DNA from 3 places in the Alteromonas sp. 76-1 genome. Region 3 is predicted to be linked to each of the others. Evidence: predicted binding sites of a transcription regulator. Region 3 holds the regulator's gene; each other region holds the start of a gene.
The links. The regulator FNR, encoded in region 3, switches genes on or off when oxygen is low (the NO sensors DNR and NnrR bind a similar motif). The targets are predictions, from matches to a motif close to TTGATCTAGATCAA.

Region 1: the regulator FNR is predicted to act here: its motif matches at 3,328-3,341, upstream of ALT761_RS18885 (cytochrome ubiquinol oxidase subunit I).
Region 2: the regulator FNR is predicted to act here: its motif matches at 2,662-2,675, upstream of ALT761_RS05650 (DUF3149 domain-containing protein).

What each region holds. Positions count from the first base shown of each region.
Region 1 is NZ_LR136958.1:4,460,281-4,465,710, reverse strand. It holds gene ALT761_RS18905 (TonB-dependent receptor) at 1-404, opposite strand, end outside; gene ALT761_RS18900 (hypothetical protein) at 482-910, opposite strand; gene ALT761_RS18895 (sigma-54 interaction domain-containing protein) at 991-2,256, opposite strand; gene ALT761_RS18890 (Tll0287-like domain-containing protein) at 2,479-3,096, shown strand; gene ALT761_RS18885 (cytochrome ubiquinol oxidase subunit I) at 3,547-5,127, shown strand; gene cydB (cytochrome d ubiquinol oxidase subunit II) at 5,124-5,430, shown strand, end outside.
Region 2 is NZ_LR136958.1:1,350,921-1,356,350, forward strand. It holds gene ALT761_RS05640 (sigma-54-dependent transcriptional regulator) at 1-1,137, shown strand, start outside; gene ALT761_RS05645 (sensor histidine kinase) at 1,134-2,507, shown strand; gene ALT761_RS05650 (DUF3149 domain-containing protein) at 2,783-2,908, shown strand; gene smrB (endonuclease SmrB) at 2,992-3,585, opposite strand; gene prmB (50S ribosomal protein L3 N(5)-glutamine methyltransferase) at 3,674-4,609, shown strand; gene aroC (chorismate synthase) at 4,619-5,430, shown strand, end outside.
Region 3 is NZ_LR136958.1:2,288,084-2,293,513, reverse strand. It holds gene ALT761_RS09885 (heavy metal translocating P-type ATPase) at 1-2,090, shown strand, start outside; gene ccoS (cbb3-type cytochrome oxidase assembly protein CcoS) at 2,092-2,307, shown strand; gene ALT761_RS09875 (sulfite exporter TauE/SafE family protein) at 2,294-2,953, shown strand; gene fnr (fumarate/nitrate reduction transcriptional regulator Fnr) at 3,003-3,743, shown strand; gene uspE (universal stress protein UspE) at 3,841-4,764, shown strand; gene ttcA (tRNA 2-thiocytidine(32) synthetase TtcA) at 4,969-5,430, shown strand, end outside.

The DNA.
Region 1 (5,430 bases), 2.2 Mb from region 3:
AAGGTTTCAACCCCTGCACTTACCGGTACTATTCCGCGATACAGCACGGCCTGAAGGCCGGGTTCAGGTAACACATGTGAAAGCGGGGAATCCATAGCGTTAGGGCCTGCGCCCGCAATATCTACACCATCAATAGTCACGCCGACTCTATCACCATAAAGGCCACGGTATTGAATTAACCCGGTTACGGGGCCGTTTCGTGAAATAGTTACGCCAGGAAGGGCGGCGAGTTGATCGCCATAGTCAGCTTCGGTATTGGTAGAGGCCGAAACCGGCGCATTATTAGTGAGGGTGAGCGGCTCGCCAATAACGGTAATTACTTCTGTTGAAGCGGTGTCTTGAGCATACAAAAAAGGGGAAAAACCAGCAGTACATACTGCTAGTGCAATGGCTGTTTTTTTCATAATTAATCCATTTTAATTAAACAACATCAGCGATAAAGCTGATAAAAGCGCGTTATAAATAAAGTGTTATGGGAAAACTATGAAAGGGGTGGAGCGCGTGACAGCGGAGCCGCGTAGGCGTATGCCGTATAGGGCCGCTGTGCAATGGCAGTAGCAAGGTTGTTATAACTAACAAAGGTTATTAAGGGAAGTGAAAACTCAGGCGACTTTACCGCGTTGGGTAAATCAGAAAGTAAGCTATTGGTACAGTCGACATGTTTTACCGGTATTTTGCTAATATCGACACTAACATAAACAAACTCACCGGCATGTTCAGTAGCGCTTAATGATATCCAGCGCATGGTACTGCCGGTACAGATAAGCTCTATATCGTTGTTGCTGTCGTTAAACTGGGTAGTAAATTGCTGGGCCTTTTCCATTGAAACAGCCGCAAGCCCCAATGCCATCGCATTTTGCAATAGCAGGGTTAGGCATACTAGCAGTGTAAATAATGACTTCAATGGCAAAGCAGTATTCTATTTCTACCGGAACTTATCTAATAATACGTTAAAAATAGGATGTTGAAAGGGTTTTTACTGCGAGCTATTTAACCCTTAACCTTTAACCCTAGCGATTGAAGCTTACGATATAACGTCCGCTGGCTGACGCCAAGTGCATTGGCAAGAGTGTCTATACTGCCTTCGTGCTTTGCCACTACCTTTTCAAGGTACTTAGCTTCAGCAGCTTCCAGAGTGAGCACTCTTTCATTTGTGTGGACAGTGAGTTCGCTAACTAGCTCGGGCAAATCGGTTGGGTAAATCACATTTTCATCTGCCAACAAGTATGCCTGTTCCACAATATTTTTAAGCTCTCGAATATTACCTGGGTAGGTATAGTTGGTTAGCATTTCAATAGTGGATTTGTGTAAACGCTTTTTCGAAGGCAGTTCATGCAACATGTGGCTGCACAGCAATGCAATGTCACTTTGACGCTCACGAAGTGGCGGAAGGTGTATGGGGAAACCTGCAATACGGTAGTAAAGATCTTGTCTGAATTCACCTTTTTCCACTAAGGATTTTAAGTCTTTATGGGTAGCGCATACTAAACGGAAATCGGCTTTTTTTACTTGTACGCTTCCAACTGGGCGGTAGGTTTGAGTTTCAAGCAGTCGCAGTAACTTCACCTGCATGGTAAGAGGCACATCGCCAACTTCATCAAAAAATAGCGTTCCGCCTTGGGCGGCATCAACTAATCCTTTTTTGTTTGATTGTGCGCCAGTAAAAGCGCCTTTCTCGTAGCCGAATAACTCCGATTCAAAAAGCGTATCAGCTAACCCCGTACACTCTATTACCACAAAAGGTTTTTCGGCGCGGTGGCTACTGGTGTGCAGGGCATGAGAAACCAGCTCTTTACCTGTGCCCGTTTCACCTTGAAGCAACACGGCTATATCAGATTTTGCGGCCCGGTTAATTTTATTCAGCATGGCTTTAAAGGCGGGAGACTCACCTATCATTTTACCCTTGGTAGGGTAATTTGATGCAAACGCGAGTTTATCTAATATCTCTAAGTAACCAAGCAGGTCGCCATTAGCGTCGTGAACCGGCCGCATGAGAATATCACAATAGCTTTGACCGCTTTTTGTGGTGTGAATGTGAACCACACTTGCAGTCCGGCCGGTGTCTTTGCATTGCTGAATAGGGCAGCTTTCACCGCATTGATCACAAGGCTTAGTATTACCGTGTGACACCTTAAAACACTGACTTTTACCCGGAATAATATCCACAGGGTAGGTATTGCGATAAGGCTGATTAACCGCTTCTATTACATACTGATGATTAATGAAAATAGCGGGTTTATCGATGGCATCTATCATTGCCTGAACAATCGAGATATTCATGTAACAGCTTCACCTAGCGATACGGGGTGGGTGCGCGTGCGGTATAGATACAACCTACACCCATAAGGTAATTAATCTAGGTTTAAGGTATCACATTGGCACGACCTTTGTAGGTCTCTAAACGAATACGTGGGTAGCATCACGCCACATAATGACCAAATAATACGAGGGGATAACCTTCTCGCATCAGGAAAAACTATGAAAACGTTATTAACGGTTAGTGCGATAAGTGGATTACTCGTATCAACTGCATTGTTCGCCGAAGCTCAGTTTCCTCAAGATAAAATTGCGTCTGAACATGTCCTAAAAACTGCGACATTAGCAGGCCCCGAAGATAAGCTAAATCAAGCACGTAGCAATGCCAAAGCACTAGGGGGCGCGTTAAAATCGAGGCTTCAGCAAGCTATTTCAAAAGGTGGTTTGGAAGCAGGGGTAGAAGAGTGTTATGTGGCTGCTGGGCCTATTGCAGAAGCACTCAAAAAGGATGGTTGGACGGTAGGGCGTACCGCGCTGCAGGTGCGCAATCAAGACAACAAACCTGATAAATGGGAAGAAGCTCAATTGCACGAGTTTGCAGATGCCTTATCTAAGCAATTGCCTATGCCGCTAGAGGCATCACAATGGAATGAAGAAACAGGTGAATTGCGCTATATGTCAGCGATTGTTACGGGGCAAGTATGTACAGCCTGTCATGGCAATAACGTGGCCCCAGCAGTGTTAGATATTATTAAGGATAAATACCCTGAAGATACCGCCACGGGTTTTGCGCCGGGCAGTTTAAGAGGGGCTTTCACGCTTACCTATTCACCCGAATAGCCATTTCTTTATTTAGAAGATGCAACGGGCCTTTACTGGCTCAGTTGCATCTCTATCGCCTCTCGCCTATTTCTTCTTACTCTCTTTACTTATTTCTATTCACCTAATTCCTTTCAAGTGCTTTTTGCAAACCCTCCACTTTCAGATTTTTTGATCCGTTACTTCATTTAATTCCCTTCTGTCAAAAATGGCGGTGATTGTCATTTTTGGCGCAATTTCCTCTCATCTTGTTTGAGATGGATCAACGCGGCTAGTACGACTTAGTGGAATAATTACGCGGCACAGTAGGGGATACATAAGGTTAGGAGCTGTAGGGCCTTAGCTGGCGTAAAGCTTGCTAAACCTCATACAGGAAGTATAAGTCTTACGGTGCGGCCTTTTAGTTAAGGTTTATGATTTATATAGAATTTTAGCGGCTTGCCGTACTGTTTTTAACTAGGGAGAATACCCATGAGCGATACGCTAGTCGAACTATCGCGGTGGCAATTTGCGCTAACTGCGATGTTCCACTTTATATTTGTGCCCTTAACCTTAGGGTTGAGTTTCATGCTTGCCATTATGGAATCCGTTTATGTGATGACAGGCAAAGAAATTTACAAACAAATGACTCAGTTTTGGGGCAAGTTGTTTGGTATTAACTTTGCCATTGGTGTGGCCACCGGCCTCACTATGGAGTTTCAGTTCGGTATGAATTGGTCCTACTATTCTCACTATGTAGGGGATATTTTTGGGGCGCCGCTGGCGATAGAGGGTTTAATGGCGTTCTTCCTAGAATCGACTTTCGTTGGGTTGTTCTTCTTCGGCTGGGATAAAATGTCGAAGGGAAGACACTTAATGACCACTTGGTTGGTGGCTATTGGTTCTAACTTCTCAGCACTATGGATACTCATTGCCAATGGTTGGATGCAATACCCTGTAGGCGCAGAATTTAACTTTGAAGCCATGCGCATGGAAATGACAAGTTTTGCCGAGGTTATCTTCAACCCTGTCGCGCAAGTTAAGTTTGTGCATACCGTCTCAGCGGGCTACGTAACAGGTGCCATGTTTGTATTGGCCATTTCTAGTTATTACCTACTTAACCATAAGCATATCGCATTTGCCCGTCGTTCTTTCGCTATTGCGGCTAGCTTCGGCCTAGCGGCTACCTTGTCAGTGATTGTGCTTGGTGACGAAAGTGGTTACGAATTAGGTGAAGTGCAAAAAGTGAAATTGGCTGCGGTTGAAGCGGAATATGAGACCCACCCAGCACCTGCGCCTTTTACCGTATTTGGTATTCCTAATGATGAAAAAGAGGAAACCGAATACGCACTTCAAATTCCTTGGGCAATGGGCATTATTGCTACTCGTTCACTTACCGAGGAAGTGAAAGGCCTAAAAGATATTAAAGCCGAAAACCGTTTACGTATTCTTGATGGTATTAAAGCGTACGGTTTGCTCGATAGTGTTCGAGATGGAACGGCTTCAGCAGACGAAAGAGCCGTGTTTGAAGCACACAAAGATAATATGGGCTATGCCATGTTATTAGAGCCATTTACGGATGATGTCACACAGCCTTCTGAAGCGGCCTTACAAAAAGCAGTAGATTACAGTATTCCTAAAGTCGCCCCCTTATTTTGGAGTTTCCGATTAATGGTGGTATCAGGCTTTATTATGCTAGCCGTGTTCTTGGCTGCCTTCTATTACAGCACTCAACATAAAATTACGCAGCCTCGCTGGTTGTTGAAAGCATCATTGTATAGCTTGCCGCTGCCTTGGGTTGCGTGTGAAGCCGGTTGGTTTGTGGCTGAGTTTGGTCGCCAGCCTTGGTCTATTGCAGAGATTCTGCCAGTGCATGCATCAACGTCTAATTTGTCTATTTCTGACATTGTTACTACGTTAGTCGCCTACTCAGCGTTTTACACTGTAATGTTCATTGTTGCGTTTTACTTGATGAAGAAGTTCGCCAAAAAAGGGCCAGTACCGCCTGAAGATAATCATAGTGATGAAGATGACGACCTAATCGACTTTGATGCAAAAGGAGCAAACGCATGATTGATTATGAATTTCTTCGCGTAGCCTGGTGGTGCCTTATTGGTGTGCTATTGATTGGTTTCGCAGTAACAGATGGGTTCGACTTAGGTGTAGGTTCACTGCTGACCATTATTGGTAAAACTGACAAAGAACGTCGCGTAATGATTAATACCATTGGGCCGCATTGGGATGGAAATCAAGTGTGGTTTATTACGGCAGGTGGTGCCATTTTTGCAGCCTGGCCGATGATTTATGCTACTGCTTTCTCAGGCTTTTACTTAGCCCTAGCACTAACGCTAATTGCGCTTTGGATGCGTCCAATTG
Region 2 (5,430 bases), 940 kb from region 3:
TTCGCACTTCGTGAGCTAAATCCGCTATTACCCATTATTCTCATCACGGCGTGGACAGAGCTAGAACAAGCGGTAGAGTTGGTGAAAGCAGGCGCAGCTGACTACATTCCAAAGCCGTGGGATGATAGTAAGCTTATTACCACCATCAAAAACCTCGTGGCGCTAGGGCAGGCCGCCAGCCAAAATAAAATGTTGAAGCAACAAGCGGTAAATTTTGACAATACCCGCCAGGCAGCCGTAAGTATTGGGTTAGTGTACGAAAGTGCAGCCATGCAGCGGGTAGTAGATATGTCGGTGCAGGTGGCTAAATCTGATGTACCGGTACTTATTACTGGGCCAAATGGAAGTGGAAAGGAAAAGATTGCTGAACTCATTCAATCTCAATCACCCCTTAATCAGTCGGCATTTGTGAAGGTAAATGCGGGCGCCCTTCCTCAAGAGCTTATTGAAGCTGAGCTCTTTGGCGCAGAAATAGGCGCGTTTACCAGCGCTAACAAAACGCGAATTGGCCGTTTTGAAGCCGCCCACCAAGGCACCTTGTTTTTAGATGAAATCGGCAATTTGCCGCTGTCAGGCCAGGTCAAATTATTGCGCGTATTGCAAACCGGTGAATTTGAAAAGCTAGGGTCGGTGAAAACACAAAAAACAGACGTAAGGATAATATCGGCCACCAATTCTGATTTAACTCGCGACATCGCAAACGGCGCATTTCGCGAGGATTTGTTTTATCGTTTAAATGTTATCGAAATTAATGTGCCACCCCTTAATGAGCGAGGAGATGATGTGTTGGCCTTGGCAAAGCACTTTTTACCAGGTCGAGACATTAGCCTCACGGGGAAGCAGGCACTACAAGCCTACGCGTGGCCAGGAAATGTGCGTGAGCTTGAAAATGTGTGCCGACGAGTCAGCATATTGCATCCAGATGGTACGCTGGATGCCGATGACTTCGGTTTATCCTCTATTAGCGGTGAGATGAATACAGAGCAAAGAGGCGGAAAAGAGCCGAGCAAATCAGAGATTGAGGCGGCGCTTACAGAATTTAACGGCACAATATCTAAAGTGGCAAGGTACTTAGGGTTATCCAGACAAGCGCTTTACCGCCGGCTAGATAAATATGGAATTGATTATAAATCGTGAGGTTAATTAAAAATAAGCTTCTGGTCGCGGCGCTTTGTGCCACAGCAATAGGCATGGCGCCTATGTTGTATGTAAGCGACCTGTCGGTTGTTCAAAAAGCTTTGCTTGTCCTAGCGTCTTTATGTTTGTGTGCACTTGCAGTGAAAGTCTGTACGGCGCAAATAAACAAACAATTAGAGGCGCTTAAAATAGGTTTGCTCAATTTTAAAGACGGTGAGTTTTCGTCAACACTGGCTTGTAAAACAAACGACGAGTTTAAAACCTTATTCCAGCTTTATAACGATACCGCAGAAACCCTTCGCCGAGAAAAACAGTGGTTGTATCAACGAGAGCTAATGCTAGATAAAGTGCTGCATAGTTCACCTGACGTTTTACTACTAGTGAACGATCAGATGCATGTGGTGCTAAGTAACCGCCAAGCCTGCGAGTTCTTCCACCCAACAACTAGGAAGGAGGATACTGACTCTGAGGAAAATGGCGCTGGTACGAATAAGTTGGGTGCTAGCAGCTCGGGTACCAGAAGCTTGGAAGGTTACACCCTCGGCACTTTACTTAACAATAAACCAGACACGCTAAAAGATGTTTTGCTAGAAAATCGAGAAGGGCTATTTACTTTGCCTCACGGGGCTAGCGGCATTCAAACATGGCATATGTCCACAGGAACATTCTTATTAAATAACCAAACTCACCGACTGTATATCCTTAAGCAAATGACGCGGGAGCTTAACCGACAAGAAGTGTCGGTGTGGAAAAAGGTAATAAGAGTAATTAGTCACGAGCTCAATAATTCCTTGGGGCCTATTTCAAGCTTATTGCATAGCGGCCAAATTGTAGGCCAACAAAATGGTGATGCCCGTCTGGTGCGTGTGTTCCACACTATTGAAGAACGTATCGCCCATTTAAACCAATTTGTTCAAGGGTATGGAAGATTTGCAAAATTGCCTCCACCAGTTTTAGCAACAATTGATTGGGATAAAATAACGGCGCAACTCAGCAATCAATGTGACTTTAAGTTAACCATGCAAGAGGCTGTTGAAGTAAAAGCCGATGCAGTCCAATTAGAGCAGCTATTAATTAACTTACTTAAAAATGCCCATGAGTCGGGAGGACACCCACAGGATGTGGAGCTCGTCATTAAACAAACGGCTTCTCAAGTTATTATTGAAGTACTCGATAGCGGAAAAGGCATGACGGATAGCGTGATGACGAATGCGCTGGTTCCTTTTTATTCCACTAAAGCTAATGGGAGTGGATTAGGGCTAGCACTATGCCGAGAAATAACCGATGCGCATAATGGCCACTTAGTAATTCAAAACCGAAAAGATAAGGGGTTATGTGTGCGTTTTATTATTGATAAAACGACAAAGTAGCAGGCAAAAAAAGAGGGGAACAGACGGGCGTCTGTTCCCCTTACGACGCTAAGCCAAGACCGTTTTTAACCTACGTCGAACAGGCACGTACAATGTATTGCAAATGAGAATGATTTGCAATGCCATTTTAAGTTATTTTCAATTTATTTATACATTGATCTCGATCAACTTCTCTACATCCCTTCCATTTACCGTATTTCAGACTTGATCCAGATCACAAACCTTCGCTAAGAAATCGCTATCATTACCTTATTAACCATGTGAGGAGAAACACTATGTTACTAAGTATGATTTCAGACCCTGTTGTATGGGGCTCGCTTTTAGGTATTAGTATTATTATTGGAATGGGTGTGTTTTATACATACCTATTTATGCACAACAGTGCAGAACTTGATAAGTAAAAATTGTTTTGCCTGTAAGACGCGGCGTTGACATGAATTAGGTAAATGTTAGGTCAAGAACTCAGTAACGATAACTAGGTTCACTATCGCTTATATTCTGGCGTGGGCACATCTAGCAACACCAGCAATGCCGCTTGTCCGCCGTATTCAAGTGGCGCTTGGTGGAAAGCATTCACGTGAGGATGCTGTATTAAGTAATGGGGGAGTGCATTTTTTAAAACGCCCTGTCCAAACCCGTGCATAATAGAAACACAATCTACCGACTCTTTTCTGGCGGTATAAATTAATGAGGCTATTTCGGTTTTTGCCATTTCTCGGGTCATACCGTGCAAATCCAGCAGAAACTCAGGGGAATAGTCTCCTCGTCTAAGCTGTTTTAGTACATGTGTTGGCACGCCTTCTCGGCAATATCGCATGGGACCTTCTTGCGGAAGTACGGCTTGGTACATATCGGAAAAGCTAAAACTCGCCGCTACCTGCTTACTGCCTTTTAGGTGTTTAACCCCTGCTAATTGCTTTTTCTTTTCCAGGGCAACTTTCTTATTCGGAACAATCTTGTCCTGCTCCATGGGCTTTACACCTTGCACTGCATCAGCAAATGAGAAGGTATCTTCAATCACTTTTGGCTTCTCAGTGCCTTTTTTCATGGCTTTTAGTTCTTTTTTAAATGCTTTCATTATGAACCGATATGCAAATTAACGTGGGCGCAGGCGTTATCTTTGGGTATGATACCAGCTTTCATATTCCTGATGTACCCAAGCTCTTATGACCGACAAGTTTTACTTAGAAGAAGCCATCGAAGATTTACACAGCATACTTGATATGATTCGGTGGGCTACCAGTCGATTTAACGACGCCGCCCTCTATTTTGGTCATGGTACCGATAACGCTTGGGATGAAGCATTAAGCCTTACCATGCAAGCGCTACACTTGCCGCATTTGTTATCTGAGCATGTTGGCGACAGCATGTTGTCGTCAAGACTCACAAAAAGTGAGCGCGAAAAAATTGCTGAGCTTGTTTTAAAACGAGTTCAAACCCGTATGCCTCTGCCTTACATTACCAACGAAGCTTGGTTTTGCGGCATGCCATTTTACGTTGATGAGCGCGTGCTTATCCCTCGCTCTCCGTTTGCAGAACTGATTCAAAATAACTTTGAGCCCTTCGTTAAAGAAGCACCGTCGCATATTTTAGATATGTGTACCGGTGGTGGCTGTATTGCTATTGCGCTTGCGCATGCGTACCCCGACTCACAGGTTGATGCGGTAGATATAAGTGAAGATGCCCTTGAAGTGGCCGATATTAATATTCAAGAGCACCAATTAAGTCACCGTGTTTACCCTATTCATTCTGATTTATTTACTAATTTAACCGGGCAGAAATACGATTTAATTGTATCAAACCCACCTTATGTTGATGCTGAAGACATGGCCGACTTACCTGATGAATATCATCACGAGCCAGAGCTTGCATTAGCAGCCGGAGACGACGGGTTAGAACTTGTGGATATTATGCTGCGTGAAGCACCACAATATTTAACCGATAACGGCTGGTTGTTCATTGAAGTGGGTAACAGCGAAGTGCATATGGACACTCGTTTCCCGGGCCTTGAAGTCATTTGGCTTAGCTTTGAAAATGGCGGGCAGGGGATATTTGCCGTGAACAACTCAACATTAAAAAACTATTTTAACAGCAAGGATTAATTCTCGATTATGTCAGGCAACAGCTTTGGAAAACTCTTCACCGTTACCACATTTGGAGAAAGCCACGGTATCGCCATTGGCGGTGTTGTTGATGGTTGCCCTCCTGGCCTCACGTTAAGTGAAGCTGATTTACAGGGCGATTTAGACAGACGTAAGCCTGGTACATCCCGTTATACCACCGCCCGTCGTGAAGATGATGAAGTGCAAATTTTGTCTGGCGTGTTTGAAGGAAAAACGACGGGTACCAGTATTGGTTTGTTGATTAAAAACAAAGATCAACGTAGCCAAGACTACTCAAATATTGCCGACCGTTTCCGTCCAGGTCATGCAGATTACACCTACGATCAAAAGTATGGTTCACGTGATTATCGTGGTGGGGGCCGCTCGTCTGCCCGTGAAACTGCGGTACGTGTTGCTGCGGGTGGTATTGCCAAAAAGTATTTGAAAGAAGTGCATGGCGTTGAAGTACATGGCTACCTTTCTCAATTAGGGCCTATTAGCGTTGAAAACGTTGACCATGCGGTGACGAATACCAATCCTTTTTTCTGCCCTGATGAAAGCAAACTCGAAGCGCTCGATGAATACATGCGTGAGCTAAAGAAATCTGGCGATAGCATTGGTGCTAAAGTTTCAGTCGTGGTTAAAAATGTTCCAGTGGGTTTGGGCGAGCCAGTATTCGATAGATTAGATGCCGATATTGCGCACGCTATGATGGGCATTAATGCGGTTAAAGGCGTAGAGATTGGCGACGGTTTTGAGGTTATTAACCAAAAAGGCAGTGAGCACCGTGATACGCTTTCACCTGAAGGTTTCCAATCAAA
Region 3 (5,430 bases):
CGTGCGGTTGGCTGATTGAAAAGCAGCTATCAAAAGTATCAGGTATTGCGCAAGTCGCCGTAAACGTTCAAGAGCGTCGCGCACTAATAACCTGGCAACCCGATGTTATTAAACTTAGCCAAATACTTACCACACTAAAACGCATAGGTTATGTTGGCTCACCGTTTCACCCAGATGAACATGAAGCGAGCTATAAGCGCGAGCAAAAATCGTTTATTAAAAAGTTAGGCTTGGCAGGCATCATGACCATGCAGGTGATGATGCTAATGGCTGGGCTTTATTTTGATTGGTTTGGTGCCATTGAACAAGAAACCCGTCAATACTTTTATTGGGTTGCACTCACCCTTACTACCCCAGTTGTTCTTTATTCAGGAAGCGCGTTCTATTTAGCTGCTTTGAAGGCAATAAGCGCAAAAACCGTGAATATGGATGTGCCTGTCACCCTCGCGGTATTTGGTACCTACTTTGCGGGTTTACGTTCCACTTTGCTTGAGCAAGGTGAAGTGTATTTTGAATCCATATGCATGTTTATCTTTCTACTGCTGTTAAGCCGATTCCTTGAACATAGGAGCAGGCACCGTGCGGCGCAAATTTCAGCCAATATGATGCAATATATTCCTGTTTCAGCGGCCAAAATTGAAGAAGATGGCTGTATTGTTCAGGTCCTTGCAAAGCAATTAGCGCCCAATGATGTGGTACTGGTGAAGCCTGGTGAAACCATCCCTGTCGATGGTATTGTGCTAGACGGTACCGCTGCGGTTGATGAGTCTATGTTAACGGGAGAATTTAATCCCGTCAGTAAATCGGCCAGCCATGTAGTTTACGGCGGTACAGTAAACCAAGATGGCACACTAACGGTTAAAGTGACTCAAAGCTTAAAGCATGCCTTGGTCAATCAAATCGTACGTTTACAAGCTAGCGCCATGGCAAGCAAGCCAAAAGCTGCGCAGATTGCCGATAACTTTTCCCGTTATTTTGTGTTCTCAGTGTTGTTGATATCGGCTTTAACCTACAGTTATTGGTCGTTTGTGGGCAGTGAAGATGCTTTTTGGATCACCATCTCGGTATTAGTGGCAACTTGCCCTTGTGCCCTTGGCTTAGCCACACCCTCAGCGTTAACCTGCGCTATGGCAAAGTTAAATCGTCAGGGCATTTTGTTAAAGCGTGCTGACGCATTAGAGCAACTTAACGATATTGATACCATTGCCCTTGATAAAACCGGCACACTGACCGAAGGTAAGTTCTCTTTGCAACAGCGCTGGTTTGCTAAAGGGGTAGATCCAGTGCAGGTAATGGCGCTAACTACATTGTTAGAGTCTCGTTCTGAGCACCCTATTGCTCGTGCCTTCGACAACGATAATGTTAAGTCACAAAATAAAACCCTGCCTAATACCATGAACGGATTTACCGTTACACCAGGTGGCGGCATTAGTGGTGAGATAGACAACGTCGTTTTTACTATGGGTTCAGCCGTATTTTGTAACTTATCAACCACCTCAAAGGTAGACATACCGGCAAACGTGTTTTTGTGTGCAGATGGTGTATTAATGGCCGCGTTCTGCGTAAATGATAGCTTGCGGCAAGATGCCTTAGCGACACTCACCGCACTGAATGAGCATCAATTAGTGGTGCTAAGTGGCGATACACAGAAAAACGTTGATGCACTTACTGCCAGTTTACCAATCAACTTAGCAAAGGGTGGCTTATCACCGGAGCAAAAATATTCACAGGTGCATACTTTGCAAAAGCAAGGTCGCAAAGTCATGATGATGGGCGACGGTATAAACGATGCCCCTGTTCTTGCTAGCGCAGATGTGGCGGTTGCGGTAGGAAACGCCACAGATGTAGCCAAAACAGCCGCCGATGTTATTTTGCTAGGTGACAGTTTGCTATCGGTACCAACCTTATTTTCTGTAGCTAAACAGGCGAAACGTAAAATTCAGCAAAATATTGCATGGTCAGTAGGTTACAATATTATCATTCTACCCTTTGCGGTGTCGGGGTTACTCTCTCCCTGGATGGCCGTAGTTGGCATGTCACTGAGTAGTATTATTGTGGTCACCAATTCAACGAGGTTATTAAGTAAATAATATGAGTATCATTTACGTCTTAATTCCCATTGCTATTATTATTGTTGCGCTGGCACTGGTTATCTTTTTCTGGGCGGTAAAAACCAATCAGTTTGAAGATCTTGATAGACAGGGCTACAGCATTTTGTTTGATGATGATTTATCTGGTGATGAAAAGAAGCTAGCCGAACAGCGAAAGCAGTTACAACAACGTAAAGAAACAGATGACAGAGATTAATATATTCTCTGCTTTTTTTATCGGAATTGCTGGCGGAGTGCATTGTGTGGGTATGTGCGGTGGTATTGTTGCCGCACTACGTACAGTAACGCCAAGTAATGAACCGGCATTACCCTACACCCTTGCCTATAATTTCGGCCGTATCCTCAGCTATACATTAGCCGGCGCTATTACAGGCGCTGTCGGCCAAATAGCCACCGAGTTTGTGCCTATCGCTAAACCCGTTTTATCTTTGATTAGTGGCGTTATGCTGCTGCTATTAGCGTGTTATCTGGGAAAGTGGTGGCAAGGCTTGAATTATATTGAAGCGATGGGGCGCGGCTTATTTAAAGCTATTCAGCCAATATCTAAACGATTTCTTCCATTCAAAAGCCCAGTTTATGCACTACCCTATGGCTTTATATGGGGCTGGCTTCCCTGCGGGTTGGTCTATTCCACGTTAACGTGGTCGTTGGCATCGGGGTCAGCCGTTGACGGCGCTGCCATCATGTTATTTTTTGGGTTAGGCACTCTGCCCACTTTGTTAGCCGCAAGCGCAGGTAGCCAGTATCTAATAGCAGGTTTCAGGCATCCCGTGGTAAGACAATGCTTTTCAGGAATATTGGCTATTTATGCTCTCTTTTTAATTTATGCAGCAATTTCATAAACAAAAGAGTAAGATTATATTAAGTCGAATCTATTTATAGTTTGAACCTATGAGCAAAGGAAGCCAATTCTCAATTCATTGTCAAAATTGCAGTTTCAGCCACTTGTGTTTGCCCGTTGCACTAAACAAGACTGAGATTGAATCTTTAGATGATATTATTGAGCGAAAGAAACCCCTTCACAAGAGTGATTTACTGGTAAAGTCGGGAGATACATTCAACTCTCTTTACGCAGTACGCACGGGCTCTTTTAAGTCTTTCGTCACCAATTCAGATGGTGAAGAGCAGATTACAGGTTTTCACTTCCCTGGCGATATTATCGGCTTCGATGCCTTACGGGAAAACAAGCACCAAAGTTATGCTCAGGCATTAGAAACCGCCATGGTGTGCGAACTACCGTATGAAACGCTTGATGAGATGTCAGTTCAATTTCCTAAGTTAAGACATCAAATAATGAGTTTTATGAGTGCGGAAATTAAACAAGATCATGATCTCATGATGTTGCTTAATAAACGCTCAGCGGAAGAACGTCTATTGTATTTCCTCTCTCAGCTTTCTCAACGTTTCGAAGAACGTGGATTTTCAAATAAAGAATTTCACCTAACCATGACTCGAAATGAAATTGGGAACTATCTTGGTCTAACTATTGAGACCATTAGCCGCCTATTAAGCCGTTTTCAAAAAGAAAATATTATCCAAGTGGACGGTAAACTCATCACTATTTTAGATTTTGATGAGATGTCACAACGTTTAACGTCTGTGGTTGCACCTAATATCGCCTGTAATAGCTAATCTTCAAAGCTTTTGATCTAAAACAAGTTACGTAATAGCAAATAGGTATTACACTTAAATTGTAGCAACCAAAAATCTAAAAATGTTTGGAGGGGTTATGATTAAGTATGAACGTATATTAGCTGTCATTGAAGCCGATAGAGAGACCCAACCTGCGCTTAGCCGTGCATATGAACTTGCCAAAAAGACAGGTGCCTCTGTCACCGCCATGCTGGTGGTTTACGACTTATCTTACGATATGACAACCATGCTTAGCCCTGATGATCGTGAAGCTATGCGCGACGCGGTCACTAAGGAACATGCGGGTTGGTTGCGTAAAACCCTTACCGATTTAGGCTTTGATAAAACCGATATAGTTGTTGAATGGAACAACCGTGCCTTTGAAGCTGTGGTGCATTACGTTATCGACAACAATATAGATTTAGTGGTAAAAGCAACTAAGCGCCATGACGATTTAGCCTCTGTTATTTTTACTCCTACAGACTGGCATCTACTTAGAAAATGTCCCTCGCCCGTATTGTTAGTTAAAGATCATGAATGGCCTGAAAATGGTGAAATTATTGCTGCGGTAAATATAGGCAGTGAAGACGATGAACATGCAGTACTTAACGACAAAATCACTGTAATAGCTAACGATTATGCCGCGTTACTCAGTGGTAACGTTAATTTGGTAAACAGCTACCCCGCTACGCCGCTAAATATTGCTATTGAAGTTCCTGAGTTTGACCCAGACACATACAACAACGCAGTAAAGCACCATCACGAGCTTGAGATGAACACACACTGCGAAAAGTATGCTATCGATAGCGAGCGCTGTTATGTGAAGGAAGGCCTTCCCGAAAAAGTCATTCCAAGGATAGCCAAAGATATAGACGCTGAACTTGTTATCATCGGTACGGTTGGCAGAGTAGGTATTTCTGCGGCCCTTATAGGTAACACCGCTGAACATGTTATTGATGAACTTGTGTGTGATGTACTGGCAATAAAACCAGACGGTTTTATTTCGCCGCTTTCACGGTAATTCATACAAGTTCGTGCATAGCCTGACATCACGCTTTGCTAGCAAACGTTATATAGCCTTAAGCGCTATCGGACTATAGCCTTAAGCGCTATTGGCATTTGTTAGCAGTCAGTGCTAGCGCGATACAAAAAATCTTCACCTCGCACATTCAATTTTACTTGATTACTGTATAATGGTTTTTTTCGCAGTAACCAAGCTATTGATATGACCAGTGCAGGCACAAACCGTGCGGACGCTCCGTTAACCGCGTCTCAAAATAAACAAAAATACAGCTTTAATAAGCTACAAAAGCGACTTCGTCGTAATGTAGGCAAAGCGATTGCTGATTTCGGCATGATTGAACATAACGATAAAGTGATGGTGTGCTTGTCTGGTGGTAAAGACAGTTACGCTATGCTTGATATTCTTATGTTTTTAAAACGCATTGCGCCAATTCATTTTGACATTATTGCGGTTAACCTTGATCAAAAGCAGCCTGGATTTCCAGAGCACGTACTTCCTGAATACCTAGAAAGTGTAGGTGTAGAGTACAAAATTGTAGAAGAAGACACCTACTCTATTGTTATGGACAAAGTGCCTGAAGGTAAAACCACGTGTTCGCTTTGTTCACGATTACGTCGCGGTATTTTATACAGTACGGCCAAAAAGTTAGGCGCCACTAAAATT